One region of the Antrihabitans spumae genome, then DNA from elsewhere that is predicted to be linked to it. Evidence: riboswitches for the same ligand, from Rfam matches in the RefSeq annotation. Region 1 holds a riboswitch; the other holds the start of a gene.
The links. A riboswitch is a leader RNA that binds a small molecule or an ion and turns the genes downstream of it on or off. The one in region 1 is predicted to bind S-adenosylmethionine.
Positions count from the first base shown of each region.

Region 2: another riboswitch for S-adenosylmethionine. It lies ahead of metH (methionine synthase); the one in region 1 lies ahead of ACHIRB_RS16390 (bifunctional o-acetylhomoserine/o-acetylserine sulfhydrylase).

Region 1 covers NZ_JBIMSN010000062.1:228,548-236,247, forward strand. The annotation lists gene ACHIRB_RS16355 (error-prone DNA polymerase) at 1-518, shown strand, start outside; gene ACHIRB_RS16360 (DUF4349 domain-containing protein) at 537-1,496, shown strand; gene ACHIRB_RS16365 (tRNA (cytidine(34)-2'-O)-methyltransferase) at 1,505-1,969, opposite strand; gene ACHIRB_RS16370 (pentapeptide repeat-containing protein) at 2,003-2,608, shown strand; gene ACHIRB_RS16375 (bifunctional methylenetetrahydrofolate dehydrogenase/methenyltetrahydrofolate cyclohydrolase) at 2,646-3,485, shown strand; gene ACHIRB_RS16380 (DUF3017 domain-containing protein) at 3,550-3,795, shown strand; gene metX (homoserine O-acetyltransferase MetX) at 3,806-4,945, opposite strand; gene ACHIRB_RS16390 (bifunctional o-acetylhomoserine/o-acetylserine sulfhydrylase) at 4,942-6,237, opposite strand; SAM riboswitch class IV at 6,319-6,428, opposite strand; gene ACHIRB_RS16395 (NADP-dependent isocitrate dehydrogenase) at 6,641-7,700, shown strand, end outside.
Region 2 covers NZ_JBIMSN010000016.1:47,728-55,427, forward strand. The annotation lists gene ACHIRB_RS03615 (hypothetical protein) at 1-236, opposite strand, end outside; gene ACHIRB_RS03620 (HAD family hydrolase) at 303-956, opposite strand; gene ACHIRB_RS03625 (hypothetical protein) at 1,289-1,870, shown strand; gene metH (methionine synthase) at 1,894-5,460, opposite strand; SAM riboswitch class IV at 5,565-5,680, opposite strand; gene ACHIRB_RS03635 (PAC2 family protein) at 5,766-6,659, shown strand; gene ACHIRB_RS03640 (MFS transporter) at 6,680-7,700, shown strand, end outside.

The DNA of each region.
Region 1 (7,700 bases):
TCACTCGCCGAGAGGCACTGTGGGCTGCGGGTGCGGCAGCCGGCGAGCGACCCGATCGTCTGCCGGGTATCGGCGCATCGACACAATCCCCGGCATTGCCCGGCATGAGTGATCTGGAACTGTCCGCGGCCGATGTGTGGGCGACAGGGGTGTCGCCGGGCACGTACCCGACCGAGTTTCTACGGCCGCAGCTGGACGCCCTCGGGGTCATCACAGCCGATCGGCTACTTGCCGTTCCCGACGGCGATCGTGTGTTGGTCGGGGGAGCGGTGACGCACCGGCAACGTCCAGCGACGGCTGCGGGAGTCACCTTCATCAATCTCGAAGACGAGACGGGGATGGTCAACGTCGTCTGCTCGGTCGGGCTGTGGGCGAAGTACCGGAAGCTGGCGCAGATGGCACCTGCGCTGCTGGTCCGCGGGAAGGTGCAGAACGCCGAGGGGGCTGTAACCGTGGTTGCCGACCGATTACAACGGATGGATCTGCGAATAGCCGCTAAGTCTCGGGACTTTCGATGATTCCGCTACCCTGCGATCATGAAGCGCCTACTGCTCGCGATGTTCGTCGCGATGAGCTTTCTGCTGCTTGCCTGTGGGGACGACTCCAAGAGCGACTCCAGCAACGATACCGACGCCTCATCGCCGGGTGCGCTGATGGATTCGGCGCCACCGCTCGCTGCGCCCGCCAACCCCGCCGAGCGCAGCATGGAAACCCAGATGAAGGCGCCGCCAGGCGCCGATCAGGCAACGCGGAAGGAAATCACAACGGGCAGTGTGAACATCACCGCCTCGGATCCGATCGATGCAGCCCGCAAAGTCGCCGATCGCGTGACCTCGCTGGATGGCCGAATCGACGAAAAAACGGAGCATCCAGGTACCGACAACTACACGAAACCACGTGCGACGCTTACGGTTCGAGTTCCCTCGGACAAGACGGATCAACTGATCGACGATCTACAGGACTTCGGCAAGGTCACGAGCATCTCGGTCAGCAAGAGCGATGTCACGCTGCAGTACGAAGACGTCGACGCCCGGATCAAGGCACTACAGACCTCGGTCGACCGGCTGCGCGCGCTGATCGCCGGCGCGACCAACACCGCCGACCTGATCGAAGCCGAGAACGCGCTGTCGAACCGTCAGGCAGAGTTGGACGGTCTGACCGCCCAGAAGCGCGCGCTGGACGACCAGATCGAACTATCGACGCTCACAATCGAATTCGCGACAGAAGATGCACCGCCACCAGGAGAGGACCCAGGTCCGGACAACTTCTGGGACGGTATCGTCGCAGGCTGGAATTCCCTCGTCGACGCGATCGGTGCGGTCGTGGTCTTCATCGGCAAAGCCATCCCGTGGCTCGGCTTCCTCGCGGTCGTCGGGGCTGTGATCTGGATCGGCTGGCGCGTGCTCGGGCGGACCCGTCGTCCCGGGCGGCAGCAACCACAGCCACAACCCGAGCCGACCCGCGAGCACGAGGAAGCCCCTGCTGCAGACAAGTGATCTGGGCGCTAGACCCCACCGCCGAAGTCGTTTTGTCGCCACGCCTCGTATAGAGCGACCGACGCCGCGTTCGCAAGATTGAGTGAGCGTCGCCCCGCCAGCATCGGAATCCGCAGCTGCTCGGTGACGTGTGGGTCGTTGAGGACCTCGTCGGACAGCCCGGTCGGCTCCGGACCGAACAGCAGAACGTCGCCGGGCAGGTAGGCGATATCGGCGTAGGACGTCGTCGCGTGCGCGGTGAACGCGTACACCCGTTCGGGCTGTAGCGCTGCCCACGCCGACGGCAGGTCCTCGTGCACGGTCACCGACGCGAGGTCGTGGTAGTCGAGTCCGGCGCGACGCAGCTTGGGCTCGGACATGTCGAAGCCGAGCGGGCCTACCAGATGCAGTTCGCACCCGGTGCCGGCACTCAAGCGAATGGCGTTACCGGTGTTGGGTGGGATGCGGGGCTCGTGGAACATCAGTCGAAACACCCGACCAGCCTGTCAGAGGCGGAAAATGGAGTTATGGCTAGCGTCGATTTCGAGGAGTTCGTCGACGAGGACTATTCCGAAGCGCAGTTGTCGGAGCAGCGCCTGTCCGATCGGCACTACACCCGCTGCTCGTTCCGCGACGCCGACCTGTCCGGCCTGACAACCGAACGTGTCGTGTTCACCGAGTGCGACTTCACCGGCGCGGACCTCGGTAGTTCCGTCCACGTCGCGTCGGCGTTCAGATCGTGCACGTTCACGGGAACCACACTGTGGCACGGCACGTTTCGTGGCTGCTCGATGCTGGGATCGGTGTTCGAGCGGTGTCGAATGCGGCCCATCGTGCTGGAGGAGGTCGACTTCTCGCTGGCGTCGCTCGGTGGCGCAGATCTGCGGAAAGTGGACCTGAGCGATTGCCGGTTTCGCGAGGCGAGCCTGGTGCAGGCGGACTTTCGCGGCGCATCGCTGCACTCGGTCGATCTGACGGGTGCCCGCACGATCGGCCTGAAGTTGGACAACGCCGATCTGCGGGGCGCTCGGATGGATGCACAACTGTGGATGTCGGCCAAGGTCGACGGTGCACGAATCGAACTGACCCAAGCGGTCGCCTACGCGCGCGCGAACGGCCTGATCGTCGAGTAGCGCGGGATCGCGCACTCGCGTCTGAAACAATGGAGTTGTGATTCTCCTTGACGGCAAAGCGACCCGTGACGAAATCTTCGAGGACCTGACCAAACGAGTTGCATTGCTGCGGGAGCGTGGAATCACGCCCGGCCTCGGCACGGTGCTGGTCGGCGACGATCCTGGCTCGGCAACGTACGTCCGTCTCAAGCACAGCGACTGCGCGAAGGTCGGCATCAATTCGATCCGCCGCGACCTGCCTGCCGATGTGAGCCAGGCGCAACTCGACGACACCATCGACGAACTGAACGCCGATCCCGCCTGCACGGGCTACATCGTCCAGGTCCCGCTGCCGAAGCACCTCGACGAGAACGCCGCGCTGGAACGGATCGATCCCGACAAGGACGCCGACGGTCTGCATCCGGTCAACCTCGGCCGTCTGGTGCTCGGCAAGGAGTCGGCGTTGCCGTGCACGCCGCGGGGCATAGTCCACCTCCTGCGGCGCTACGACGTGCCGATCGCCGGTGCGAACGTCGTCATTGTCGGCCGCGGCATCACCGTCGGCCGACCGCTTGGCCTCATGCTGACCAGACGGTCTGAGAATGCCACAGTGACGCTGTGCCACACCGGAACTCGTGATCTCGCCGCCGAAGTGCGTCGTGCCGACATCGTGGTTGCGGCAGCGGGCGTACCGGGATTGATCACCAAGGACATGGTCCGGCCGGGCGCTGCGGTCATCGACGTCGGCGCGACCCGTGGTCCCGATGGACGTGTTGGCGATCTCGCGGTCGACGTCGCCGATGTTGCAGGCTTCCTCTCACCGAACCCGGGTGGTGTCGGACCGCTCACTCGCGCATTCCTGCTGTCCAATGTCGTCGAACGGGCCGAACAGGAATGACGAGCAAGTGACGAGCCGGACCGGCCGCAGTCGCATCGTGCTGTACGTCCGCTGCCACCTCCCGATGGTGGTGGTCGTCGCGGTCGTCGCACTTGCCGTCGTGTTCATCCTGTCCGAACGGTGGCGTCGCGGAGCATTGGTGTTCGGCTCGGCGACCCTGCTCGGCGCGGCGTTTCGGCTGTGTCTACCGACCGATCGCGTCGGGCTGCTCGCAGTCAGGGGTCGATGGTTCGATGTCGGCGCGATGACAGCGGTTGGCGCGGCAATCGTTCTGCTTGCTGCATCGATCGATCCGCTCGGCACGGGTTAGCGGCAAAGATCTAACCCCGTCGCGCGAGTTCCATCGTCTCGTCCAGCAGTGTTGCGACCGCTGTCGCTTCGGTGAGGAAGCCGTCGTGACCGTCCTTCGAATGCACGATCTCCAGCCCACGACAACCCGGTAGGAGGTCTGCGAGTTCCTGCTGGGTCCGCAGCGGGTACAGGCGATCGGAGTCGACACCGCCGACCACACACGGCACCTGCGTTGCACGAAGCGCGGCTTCGACGCCACCTCGGTTGCGACCGACGTCGTGGCGGTTCATCGCCTCGGTCAGCAGGACGTAGGTTGCGGGATCGAAGCGCGCGATCAGCTTCTCGGCCTGGTGCTCGAGGTAGCTTTCGACCGCGTAACGCCCACCCTCCCAGGGGTTTTCGTCCTCCTGCGAGAAGTTCTCGAAACGATGGTCGAGTTCGAACTCGGTCCGGTAGGTCAGATGTGCGATCCGGCGGGCGATGCCGATGCCCGTCGTCGGAGTGCGGCCGGTGCCGTGATAGTCGCCGCCCTGCCAGTCCGGGTCGGCCTGAATCGCGGCGATCTGGGTCGTCTGTGTGCCGATCTGGTCGGCTGTCGCGCGAGCCCCGACGGCGAGCACAAGTGCGGAGGACACGCGATCGGGCGCACCGACCATCCACTCCAACACACGCATGCCGCCCATGGATCCGCCGACGACCGATGCGAGCCGCTCGACACCGAAGGCATCGGCAAGAGCGATTTCGGCCGACACCTGGTCGCGGATCGAGATTTCGGGGAAACGGGAACCCCAGACCTTGCCGTCCGGTGCGATCGAACCGGGGCCCGTGGTGCCGCGGCAGCCGCCGAGCACGTTGGTTGCCACGACGCACCATTCGTCGGTGTCGATCGGTGCGCCCGGCCCGACCATGCCGTTCCACCAACCGGGTGAAGGATGCTCGGAGTTCGCGGGACCGGTGATGTGCGAATCGCCGGTCAGCGCGTGCTCGACGAGCACGATGTTGTCCTTGTTCGGAGACAGCGCGCCCCAGCGTTGGACCGCGAGGGTGACCTCGGGAATCACTGCGCCGCTTTCGAGTACGACCTCGCCGATCGACACGCTGCCGAGCCGCCCGTCCGGAGGCGGCAGAACCGCCTCCGGACGTGCTGCTCGAGATTTACTCACTGTCAAGATGCTGCCGCCGTCAGCCCAACCTCGAGGTCGGCAAGAATGTCGGCGATACCTTCGATGCCGACTGCCAGACGGACGAGACCGGGGGTGACACCCGATGCGAGCTGTTCCTCGGGAGTCAGCTGCGAGTGGGTCGTCGAAGCCGGGTGGATCACCAGTGAACGCACGTCACCGATGTTAGCGACATGGCTGTGCAGCGTCAGCGCGTTGACGAAGCGCTTGCCTGCGTCGACGCCACCGGCCACCTCGAACGCCACGATCGCGCCTGCGCCCTTCGGCGCGAGCTTCTGTCCGAGCTCGTACCAAGGCGACGACGGCAGGCCTGCGTAGGCAACGGACGTCACCTCAGGACGGGCTTCGAGCCACTCGGCGACCGCCTTGGCGTTCTGGACGTGACGCTCGACCCGCAGGCTCAAGGTCTCGATACCTTGGCTGATCAGGAAGGCGTTGAACGGCGATATTGCCGCACCGAGGTCGCGGAGCAACTGGACACGGGCCTTCAAGGAAAAGGCCGGCGCGCCGAGATCGGCGAACACGACACCGTGGTAGCTGGGATCGGGTGTCGTGAATCCGGGGAAGCGACCCTGAGTCCAGTCGAACGTGCCACCGTCGACGATCACGCCGGCAATGGCGGAACCGTGTCCGCCGAGGTACTTCGTCGCGGAGTGCACGACGATGTCGGCGCCGTGCTTCAGCGGCTGGATCAGGTACGGCGTCGCGACGGTGTTGTCGACGATGAGCGGGATACCCGACTCGTGCGCGACGGCCGAGACACCGGGGATGTCGAAGATATCGTTCTTCGGGTTCGAGATCGTCTCACCGAAGAAGGCTTTTGTGTTCGGGCGGATTGCGGCGCGCCACTGCTCGAGGTCGTCCGGATCTTCGACGAACGACACCTCGATGCCGAGCTTGGGCAGCGAGTAGTGGAAGAGGTTGTAGGTGCCGCCGTAGAGGCGAGGGCTCGACACGATGTGGTCGCCGGCGCCTGCGATGTTCAGAATCGAGTAGGTCTCGGCGGCCTGACCCGATGCGACGAGCAGAGCTGCGACGCCGCCTTCGAGTGCCGCGACGCGCTGTTCGACGGCATCCTGAGTCGGGTTCATGATGCGGGTGTAGATGTTGCCAGGCTCGGCAAGTCCGAACAGGGCTGCGGCGTGGTCGGTGTTGTTGAACGTGTAGGACGTGGTCTGGTAGATCGGCAGTGCGCGCGCGTTGGTCGTGCCGTCGGGGACCTGGCCGACGTGAACTTGCTTGGTCTCGAAAGACCATTCGGGCGCAACGGATTCAGTCATGGAAACTCCAGAGAAAGGTAATGGGAATGCGGGGCGGGGGATGGGGTCTATCCGCTACAGCAACACATTTTGAAACCTCCTACGGCGCGCTTGCTCTCGACTGTCGAGGGCCTTGTCATCACCCGGGGCACCCCGCCGCGAAGGAGGGTTGCCGACCAGCGAGCCGGGGCTTGTCGCTGATGCTCGTGACCTGGCGAACATCGTATATGTCCGCTCCGAATAATCGAACTACCGGGGTTGGCAGATTGTGTTCCGACACGGACGACCGTCATGTTTAGCATTGATAGGCACGCTGACAGGCGCAGCCGTATACGTTGACTGTTGATGCCGCAAGCGCGCCCACAAGGTGCGTTCGCGGCCGCAGCACCGAGGGAAGACCTTCTCAGGAGGACGCGAAACACCCATGTCGAAGATCAAGGTAGAAGGCACCGTCGTCGAGCTCGACGGCGACGAGATGACGCGGATCATCTGGAAGTTCATCAAAGAAAAGCTGATCCATCCTTATCTCGACGTGAACCTGGAGTACTACGACCTCGGCATCGAATATCGGGACGAGACCGACGATCAGGTGACGGTCGACGCCGCCAACGCCATCAAGAAGCACGGTGTCGGCGTCAAGTGCGCGACCATCACGCCGGACGAAGATCGCGTCGAGGAATTCGGCCTCAAGAAGATGTGGCGTTCGCCCAACGGCACGATTCGAAATATACTGGGCGGCACGATCTTTCGTGCGCCGATCATCATCTCCAACGTGCCGCGGTTGGTCCCTGGCTGGACCAAGCCGATCATCATCGGCCGCCACGCGTTCGGCGATCAATACCGCGCGACCGACTTCAAGGTCCCCGGGCCGGGCACCGTCACCATCACCTACACACCCGACAACGGCGACGAACCGATCCAGCACGAGTTGGTGCACTTCACAGAGGAAAGCCTCGGCGGAGTCGTGCAGGGGCAGTACAACTTCAATCAGTCGATCATCGACTTCGCGCGGGCCTCGCTGAATTACGGCCTGCAGCAGAACTATCCGGTGTATTTGTCCACGAAGAACACGATCCTCAAGGCGTACGACGGCCAGTTCAAGGACACGTTCCAGGACATCTACGAAAAAGAGTTCAAGGCCGAGTTCGACGCCGCCGGATTGACTTACGAACACCGCCTCATCGACGACATGGTCGCGTCGTCGATGAAGTGGGAGGGCGGCTACGTCTGGGCTTGCAAGAACTACGACGGCGACGTGCAGTCCGATACGGTCGCCCAGGGCTTCGGCTCCCTCGGCCTGATGACCTCGGTGCTGCTTACGCCGGACGGCAAGACCTGCGAGGCCGAAGCGGCGCACGGTACGGTCACGCGGCACTATCGGCAGCATCAGGCCGGTAAGCCGACATCGACGAATCCGATTGCATCGATCTTCGCGTGGACCCGTGGACTGGAGCACCGGGGCAAACTAGACAGCACTCCCGACG
Region 2 (7,700 bases), on a different contig from region 1:
TCGTCGGGAAACAGCGACGGAATGCCGTCGGTTGCCGGCTTCGTCGTTGTCGGCGGCGTAGTCGCCGTGTCGGACGCGGTCGGCTTGGTCGTCGCGGGCGCCTTCGGTGGCGCGGTTGCCGTCGCCTCGGCGGTGGACGGTTCGGGCGAGGCCTTCGAGCTGTCGTCGCCACCGCAGGCGACGAGGGCGAAAGCCAACGCAGTTGTGGCCAGCAAGCAGGTGAATCGTCGGGTCATCACTAGGTCCCTGTCGTCGACACCGCAGTTCAACGGTTCGACGATAGCCCCGGCGTTTACGCGCTGCTACCCGATGCGCAGATCACCGACGGTCAGCCCGATCAGGCTGTCGCGAAAGACCCGACCGGACGCTTCGGGAACTGGAATTTCGCAGGGTACGACGATGAGCGAGCACCCAGCAGCTTCCGCGGCGATCGCACCAGTCGGCGAGTCTTCGATCGCAACGCAGTGGGTCGGGTCGGTACCGAGCAGTTCGGCGCCGCGAAGGTAGAGGTCGGGAGCCGGCTTGCCGTGTGGCACCTCGTCGGCGCACACCGATGCGGCGAAATGCTCGCGGCCGAGCGTGTCCAGACCGAGCTCGGTGAGCGAGCGTTTGGTGTTGGTCACGAGTGCCATGGGGATTCCCGCGTCGAGAACCATGGCCAATGCCTCCTGCGCCCCTGGCCGCCACGGGATACCGTCACCGAACAGCTGGACAACGCGCTTGTCGAGCCAGTCGTCGGCATCGGCAAGGGCGTCCGGATGCGGTTCGAGGTCCAGCGAGTCGAAAATGATCGCGAGAGTGTTGGGTCCCGAGGATCCGATCAGCGCATGTCGCGTCGCCGGTGTCATCGGTCCGCCCAGGTTGAGGGAGAGTTCGTTTATGGCGACGTCCCACAGCTTCTCCGAATCGAGCAGCGTTCCGTCCATGTCCCACAACACACCGGCTACTTCTGGCACGCACTTTCCCCTCTGATTCCGACATCTCTGATCCAACGTCGACAGCCATGACGGTAGCCGACCGGACCGCTTCGCCGAGTGGCGCGGGAGGCGAGGACCACACACCTTCCGTCGTCGTGATGACCATCACCGAACGCCTAAGATTCGACGCCCGAAACGGACGATAGACTCGCTCTCGGGGGTCGGAAGAGACCGTTCGTCAGCAATGTGACACGCGTCTCGCCTCATCGCAGGGAATATTTGTTGCCGAATATTTGCTGTTCCCACAAACTGAAACAAACAGCAAGTAATTGAAAAGCGAAGCAACCGACAAGCGAACGAAAGGACCTTTCATGTCGTGGTTACGACATACCGCGGTCGCGCTCGCTGGTGTCGCAAGCGTCGGCTTCACGGGCGCTGCGGCGTCAGTAGTGCTATCCGACATGGGCGTCGACATGCCCACCAAATCGATCTTCGACTTCGCCATGCCGAATACGCCGAGGCCAAGTGGCCCGGTAGCCGTCAGTGGCGTCAATGGAGTGGACGCTGCGCGCACTGTCGCAGTCGATCTCGCAACCGCGACCGAAGTCGCACACCTGCTGCTCGATACAGCAACGCAGGAATCGGTGACCGCACCGAATCTCGTCACACCGTACAAGCCTGCACTCGAGGCGAAGGTGACCGTCGACGACTATTACCTCGGCGCAGCGGTCTCGCCTGTACGGTCACGCGTGGTCGGGCTCGATTTCACGACCAATATCCTCGACGTGATCCCGACCTTCGTCCGAGCCTTCTACGATCCCGATCCGAACTCCAAAGGTCCGACCGAGATCCGTACCGAACTCGACGGACGTGTCGGTGAAGTCAACGTCGTCGTTTCCGATCCGGATGTCGGCGAACGAGAAGTCACCCTCACCCGCACCGACGCGGTCTGACCCAGCCGGAGTGCTGCATCACCTCAGACGTTGAAGTACTTCGCCTCGGGGTGATGCAGAACGAACGCGTCGGTCGACTGCTCCGGATGCAGCTGCAGCTCTTCCGACAGCACGACACCGATTCGCTCGGAATCGAGTAGCGCAACCAGCTTCGCCCGATCTTCCAGGTCCGGGCACGCACCGTAGCCGAAGGAGTAACGGGCGCCGCGGTAGCCGAGCTTGAAGTACTCCGACACATCGGACGGGTCGTCCTCGGCGAGACTGTGACCGCCGAGCACCAATTCCTCACGGACGCGGCGATGCCAGTACTCGGCGAGAGCTTCGGTCAGCTGTACACCGATGCCGTGTACCTCGAGGTAGTCGCGGTAGGAGTCGGCAGCGAAAAGTTCGTTGGCGAAATCTGCGATCGGCTGACCCATCGTCACCAATTGGAACGGCAACACGTCGACGGAACCGTCCGCAACGGCCTTCTCCCTCGACCTGACGAAGTCGGCGATACACAGGAAGCGGTCGCGCTGCTGGCGCGGGAACGTGAAGCGATACCGTTCCGCCGCATCGGGTTCCGGGCTCTCGAGCACGATCACGTCGTCACCCTCGGACACGGCCGGGAAGTAGCCGTAGACAACCGCGGCATGAGCGAGGATGCCGTCGCTGGTGAGGCGATCGAGCCAGTACCGCAGGCGCGGACGTCCTTCCGACTCGACCAGCTCCTCGTACGTCGCGCCTTCGCCTGCCCGCTGACCGCGCAGTCCCCACTGGCCGAGGAACAGAGCACGTTCGTCCAACAGATTCGAATATTCGGACAGCGCAACACCTTTGACGATGCGACTCCCCCAGAACGGCGGTGTCGGCACAGGAAGATCTGCCGCGACGTCGGAGCGCTCGGGAACAACGACGGGAACCTCTGCGGCCTTTCGTTTTTCGGCGATCTTGCGGGAACGCTCGTGCCGCGCTTTACGTTCGGCCGCCTTCTCACGTTCCGCGATCGCTTCGGGGCTGTCCGGATCGGGTCCACCGCCGCGTTTGCGCGTCATGATGGTGTCCATCAACCGCAGACCTTCGAAAGCGTCACGGGCGTAACTGACTTCGCCGTCGTACACCTCGGTCAGGTCGTTCTCGACGTAGGACCGTGTGAGCGCCGCGCCACCGAGCATGACGGGGAACTGCCCCGCAACACCCTTGGCGTTCAGTTCGAGCAGGTTCTCCTTCATCACGACTGTCGACTTCACGAGCAGGCCGGACATACCGATGACGTCGGCCTTCTTGTCGATCGCGGCATCGAGGATCGACGCAATCGGTTGTTTGATACCGAGGTTGACGACCTCGTAGCCGTTGTTCGACAGGATGATGTCGACCAGGTTCTTACCGATGTCGTGGACGTCGCCCTTGACGGTCGCGATCACCATGCGGCCCTTGCCGTCGTCGTCGGTCGCCTCCATGTGAGGTTCCAGATAGGCGACAGCAGCCTTCATCACTTCGGCAGACTGCAGCACGAAAGGCAACTGCATCTGACCGGAGCCGAACAGTTCGCCGACCGTCTTCATCCCGGACAGCAACGTCTCGTTGATGATTTCGAGGGGCTTCTTGGTGAGCATCGCCTCGTCGAGATCGACGTCGAGACCGTTTCGGTCACCGTCGACGATCCGGCGTTCCAGCCGCTCGAACAGCGGCAGCTTGGCCAACTCCTCGGCTCTCGACTCACGGGCATCGGCCGCCGAGACGCCTTCGAACAGCGCCATCAACGTCTGCAGCGGGTCGTAGTCGTCGCGGCGACGGTCGTAAACGAGGTCGAGTGCGGTCTGCCGCTGTTCCTCGGGGATCCGCGCCATCGGCAGGATCTTCGACGCATGCACGATCGCGGTGTCGAGACCGGCCTCGATGCACTCGTTCAGGAACACGGAGTTGAGCACCTGCCGCGCAGCGGGATTGAGGCCGAACGAGATGTTGGAAAGCCCGAGTGTCGTGTGGATCTCCGGATGCAGCCGCTTGATCTCGCGGATGGCCTCGATCGTCTCGATGCCGTCGCGCCGGACCTCCTCCTGGCCCGTCGAGATCGGGAACGTGAGAGCGTCGATGATGATGTCGCTCTCCGACAATCCCCAGTTGCCGGTGATGTCCGCGATCAGCCGCTCGGCGATCCGGACCTTCCACTCGGCGGTACGCGCCTGACCCTCTTCGTCGATCGTCAACGCGACGACCGCCGCACCGTGTTCCTTCACGAGCGACATGATCTGCTGGAAGCGCGAATCGGGTCCGTCGCCGTCCTCGTAGTTGACGGAGTTGACCGCGCAACGCCCGCCGAGGTGTTCTAGACCAGCCTTCAGCACAGCGGGTTCGGTGGAGTCGAGCATGATCGGCAACGTCGACGCGGTCGCCAATCTGCTTGCGAGAGCAGACATGTCCGCGGCACCGTCACGGCCAACGTAGTCGACGTTGAGGTCGAGCATGTGCGCGCCGTCGCGCGTCTGATCCTTCGCGATATCGAGGCACTTCTCGTAGTCCTCGGCAAGCATCGCCTCACGAAAAGCCTTGGAGCCGTTGGAGTTCGTACGTTCGCCGATCATCAGGATGCTGGCATCCTGCTCGAAAGGCACTGCCGTGTAGAGCGAAGAAACGCCAGGCTCGCTGATGTGCTTACGCGTGCCCCGCTCGACATCGCGCACGGCCGCCGCAACCTGACGAATGTGCTCTGGCGTTGTGCCGCAACAGCCGCCGACCAACGCCAGACCGTATTCGCGTACGAAACCACTCAGTGCGATTGCCAGCTCTTCCGGTGACAGCGGGTATTCCGCGCCGTTGGCACCGAGGACTGGCAGACCTGCGTTCGGCATCACCGACACCGGCAGCTTCGAGTACTTCGAAAGATGGCGGAGGTGCTCGCTCATCTCGTCGGGTCCCGTTGCGCAGTTGAGCCCGATCAGGTCGACGCCGAGCGGCTCGATAGCCGTCAGCGCGGCGCCGATCTCGCTGCCGACCAGCATGGTTCCGGTTGTTTCCACAGTGACGTGGGTGATGATCGGCAGCCGCCTGCCGAGCTTTGCCATCGCGTTCTGGCTGCCGATGATCGCGGCCTTGACCTGCAGCAGGTCCTGACACGTCTCGATCAGGATGGCGTCGGCACCACCGTCGATCATGCCGAGCGCGGACTCCGTGTAGGCGTCGCGCAACACGGCGTACGGGGCGTGTCCGAGGGTGGGCAGCTTGGTGCCGGGGCCCATCGAACCGAGGACGAAACGTGGCATCCTGTCGCGACCTGGACCCATCTCGTCGGCAACGTCGCGCGCTAGCTGAGTGCCCTTCTCGGACAGCTCACGAATGCGATCGGAGATGTCGTAATCGGCAAGGTTCGGCAGGTTGCAGCCGAAGGTGTTCGTCTCGACTGCGTCGGCGCCCGCTTCGAAATACGCGCGGTGAATGTCTTTGAGCACATCGGGGCGCGTGTCGTTGAGAATTTCGTTGCAGCCCTCCAGCCCGAGAAAATCGTCGAGGGTGAGGTCGGCAGCCTGCAACATCGTGCCCATCGCACCGTCGCCGATGACAACACGCTGATCGAGCGCATCGAGCAGTGCAGAGTGCAGTGGCAAAGACATGCGCTCCAGAATAGTGGGGGCCTCAACAGTGTGATCTTCAGACGTATCCGGCTCACGGCCAGAACTACGCGGTGCAGCGGCAACCATCGGCACATCCCCTCGTCTATCCACGCTTGCCGCACCCGAATCGGACGTGCGGCCTGGTCGTCACCCGGAGCACCCCACCGTGGCGGAGGGTTGCCGACCAGCGAGCCGGGGCTGTGCGCTGGTACTCATGACCAACGTCAAGGCTGGCAGGGGATGGCTTTCGTTGTCAAACGGCGCTATGTGAAGAGGCGGACCCGCCCTGGTCGTAGGCTGTGTCGGTGAGTTCCGAAGAGTTCCCGGTCGTAGCCGACCTCGATCTGCCTACGCTGCGCGATCCGATCCTCGTCGCGGCGTTCGAAGGCTGGAACGACGCCGGTGATGCGGCAAGCGGTGCAGTCGAGCATCTCGAACTGATCTGGGATGCCGAGCCGCTGGCAGAGCTCGATTCCGAGGATTATTACGACTACCAGGTAAATCGACCGACGGTGAAGCAGATCGACGGCGTCACCCGGGAGATCCAGTGGCCGTCGACCATGCTGTCGGTGTGTTCGCCTCCCGGTAGCGAACGCGATGTTGTGCTGCTTCGCGGTATCGAGCCCAACATGCGCTGGCGCAGTTTCTGCGACGATCTGCTCGAATTCGTCGAGCAACTCGGCGTCAGCACCGTCGTGATCCTCGGCGCGCTGCTCGCCGATACCCCGCACACCCGCCCGGTTCCGGTCACCGGTTCGGCCTACAGCAAAGAGGCCGCCGAGCAGTTCAAACTCGAACAGACCAGGTACGAGGGCCCGACCGGCATCACCGGCGTGCTGCAGGACCACTGCGTCAAGGCGGGTGTTCCCGCGGTGTCGTTCTGGGCGGCCGTTCCGCATTACGTGTCGCAGCCGCCCAATCCGAAGGCGACGATCGCCTTGCTGCAGCGGGTCGAGGACGTGCTCGACGTCGAGGTTCCGCTCGGTGAACTACCGACCCAGGCCGAGGATTGGGAAGAGGCGGTCACGGAGATGACGGCCGAGGACGAAGAAATCGCCGAGTACGTCCGCTCGCTGGAAGAACGTGGCGACGCCGAGATCGACATCTCCGACGCCATCTCCAAGATCGACGGCGATGCGCTCGCAGCCGAATTCGAAAAGTACCTTCGCCGGCGCGGGCCTGGCAGCTTCGGACTGTAACCACGGGTGAGGACCACAGCGTGAGTCGCCTCCGCACGCTCGCCCTCTACGCGGGTGGGTTTCTCGGACCGTTCGGTGGCGGAGTCGTCACGGCGATGCTCCCGGAGATGGGCAACGACCTCGGCGTCAGCTCTCCCGCAGCAGCATCGACGCTCGCGGCGTACCTGTTCCCCTTCGCAATCTTGATGTTGGTCTCCGGCACACTCGGTGCACGCTGGGGTCAATTCCGCACTGTCCGAATCGCTTACGCCGTGTACGTCGTCGCGTCGCTGGCCTGCGTCGTCGCACCGAGTCTGTCGTTTCTGTTGGTACCGAGAGCAATTCAGGGGTGCGCGAATGCCTTCACCACTCCCCTGCTGTTGGCATCGCTTGCGTCGATAACTCCCAAGGCGCGGCTCGGTCGTGCGCTCGGCACGTTCTCGGCACTGCAGGCAGCAGGCCAGACGACGGCGCCGCTGGTGGGCGGGCTTGCGGCAGAGGTGAATTGGCGGCTCGCGTTCGTCGCCGTTGCTGTGGTCGCAGCGATATTGGGAATCGTCGGATTGCCCACCGGCGCACAGGTGTCGGGACGCGAAGTGAAGCTGCGCCAAGCTTTACGGCCGGATGTCGTACGCATCGGACTGGTCGCGTTCCTCGGATGGGGCGCACTCGGCGGTCTGAACTTTCTGGTCGCCTTCCGCGCCGAGGATGCGTTCGGCCTCGGCCCCACGCAGCGTGGCCTGCTGCTCACCGGCTTCGGAATCGCAGGAATCATCGCCGCCCGGCCCGTCGGAAATGCGATCGACAGGATCGGTGCGCGCCGGTCGGTACTGATCGGCGCCACCTGCGGTGCCGTTCTCGTCACGCTCGCGGGGACCGCCGGACTGCTCGTCGTCGCCGCTGCCGCGTGGGCCGCCGCAGGCGTTGCGGGTCAGGGCATCCTCGTCGGCGTCAATGCAGCGGTACTCGGCCTGCGCGGACCGAATCAGGGCGGCGCGCTCTCGGTTGTGCAGTCGTTGCGCTTCTCGGGGCAGGCGCTCGCGCCGGTGCTGCTCACACCGC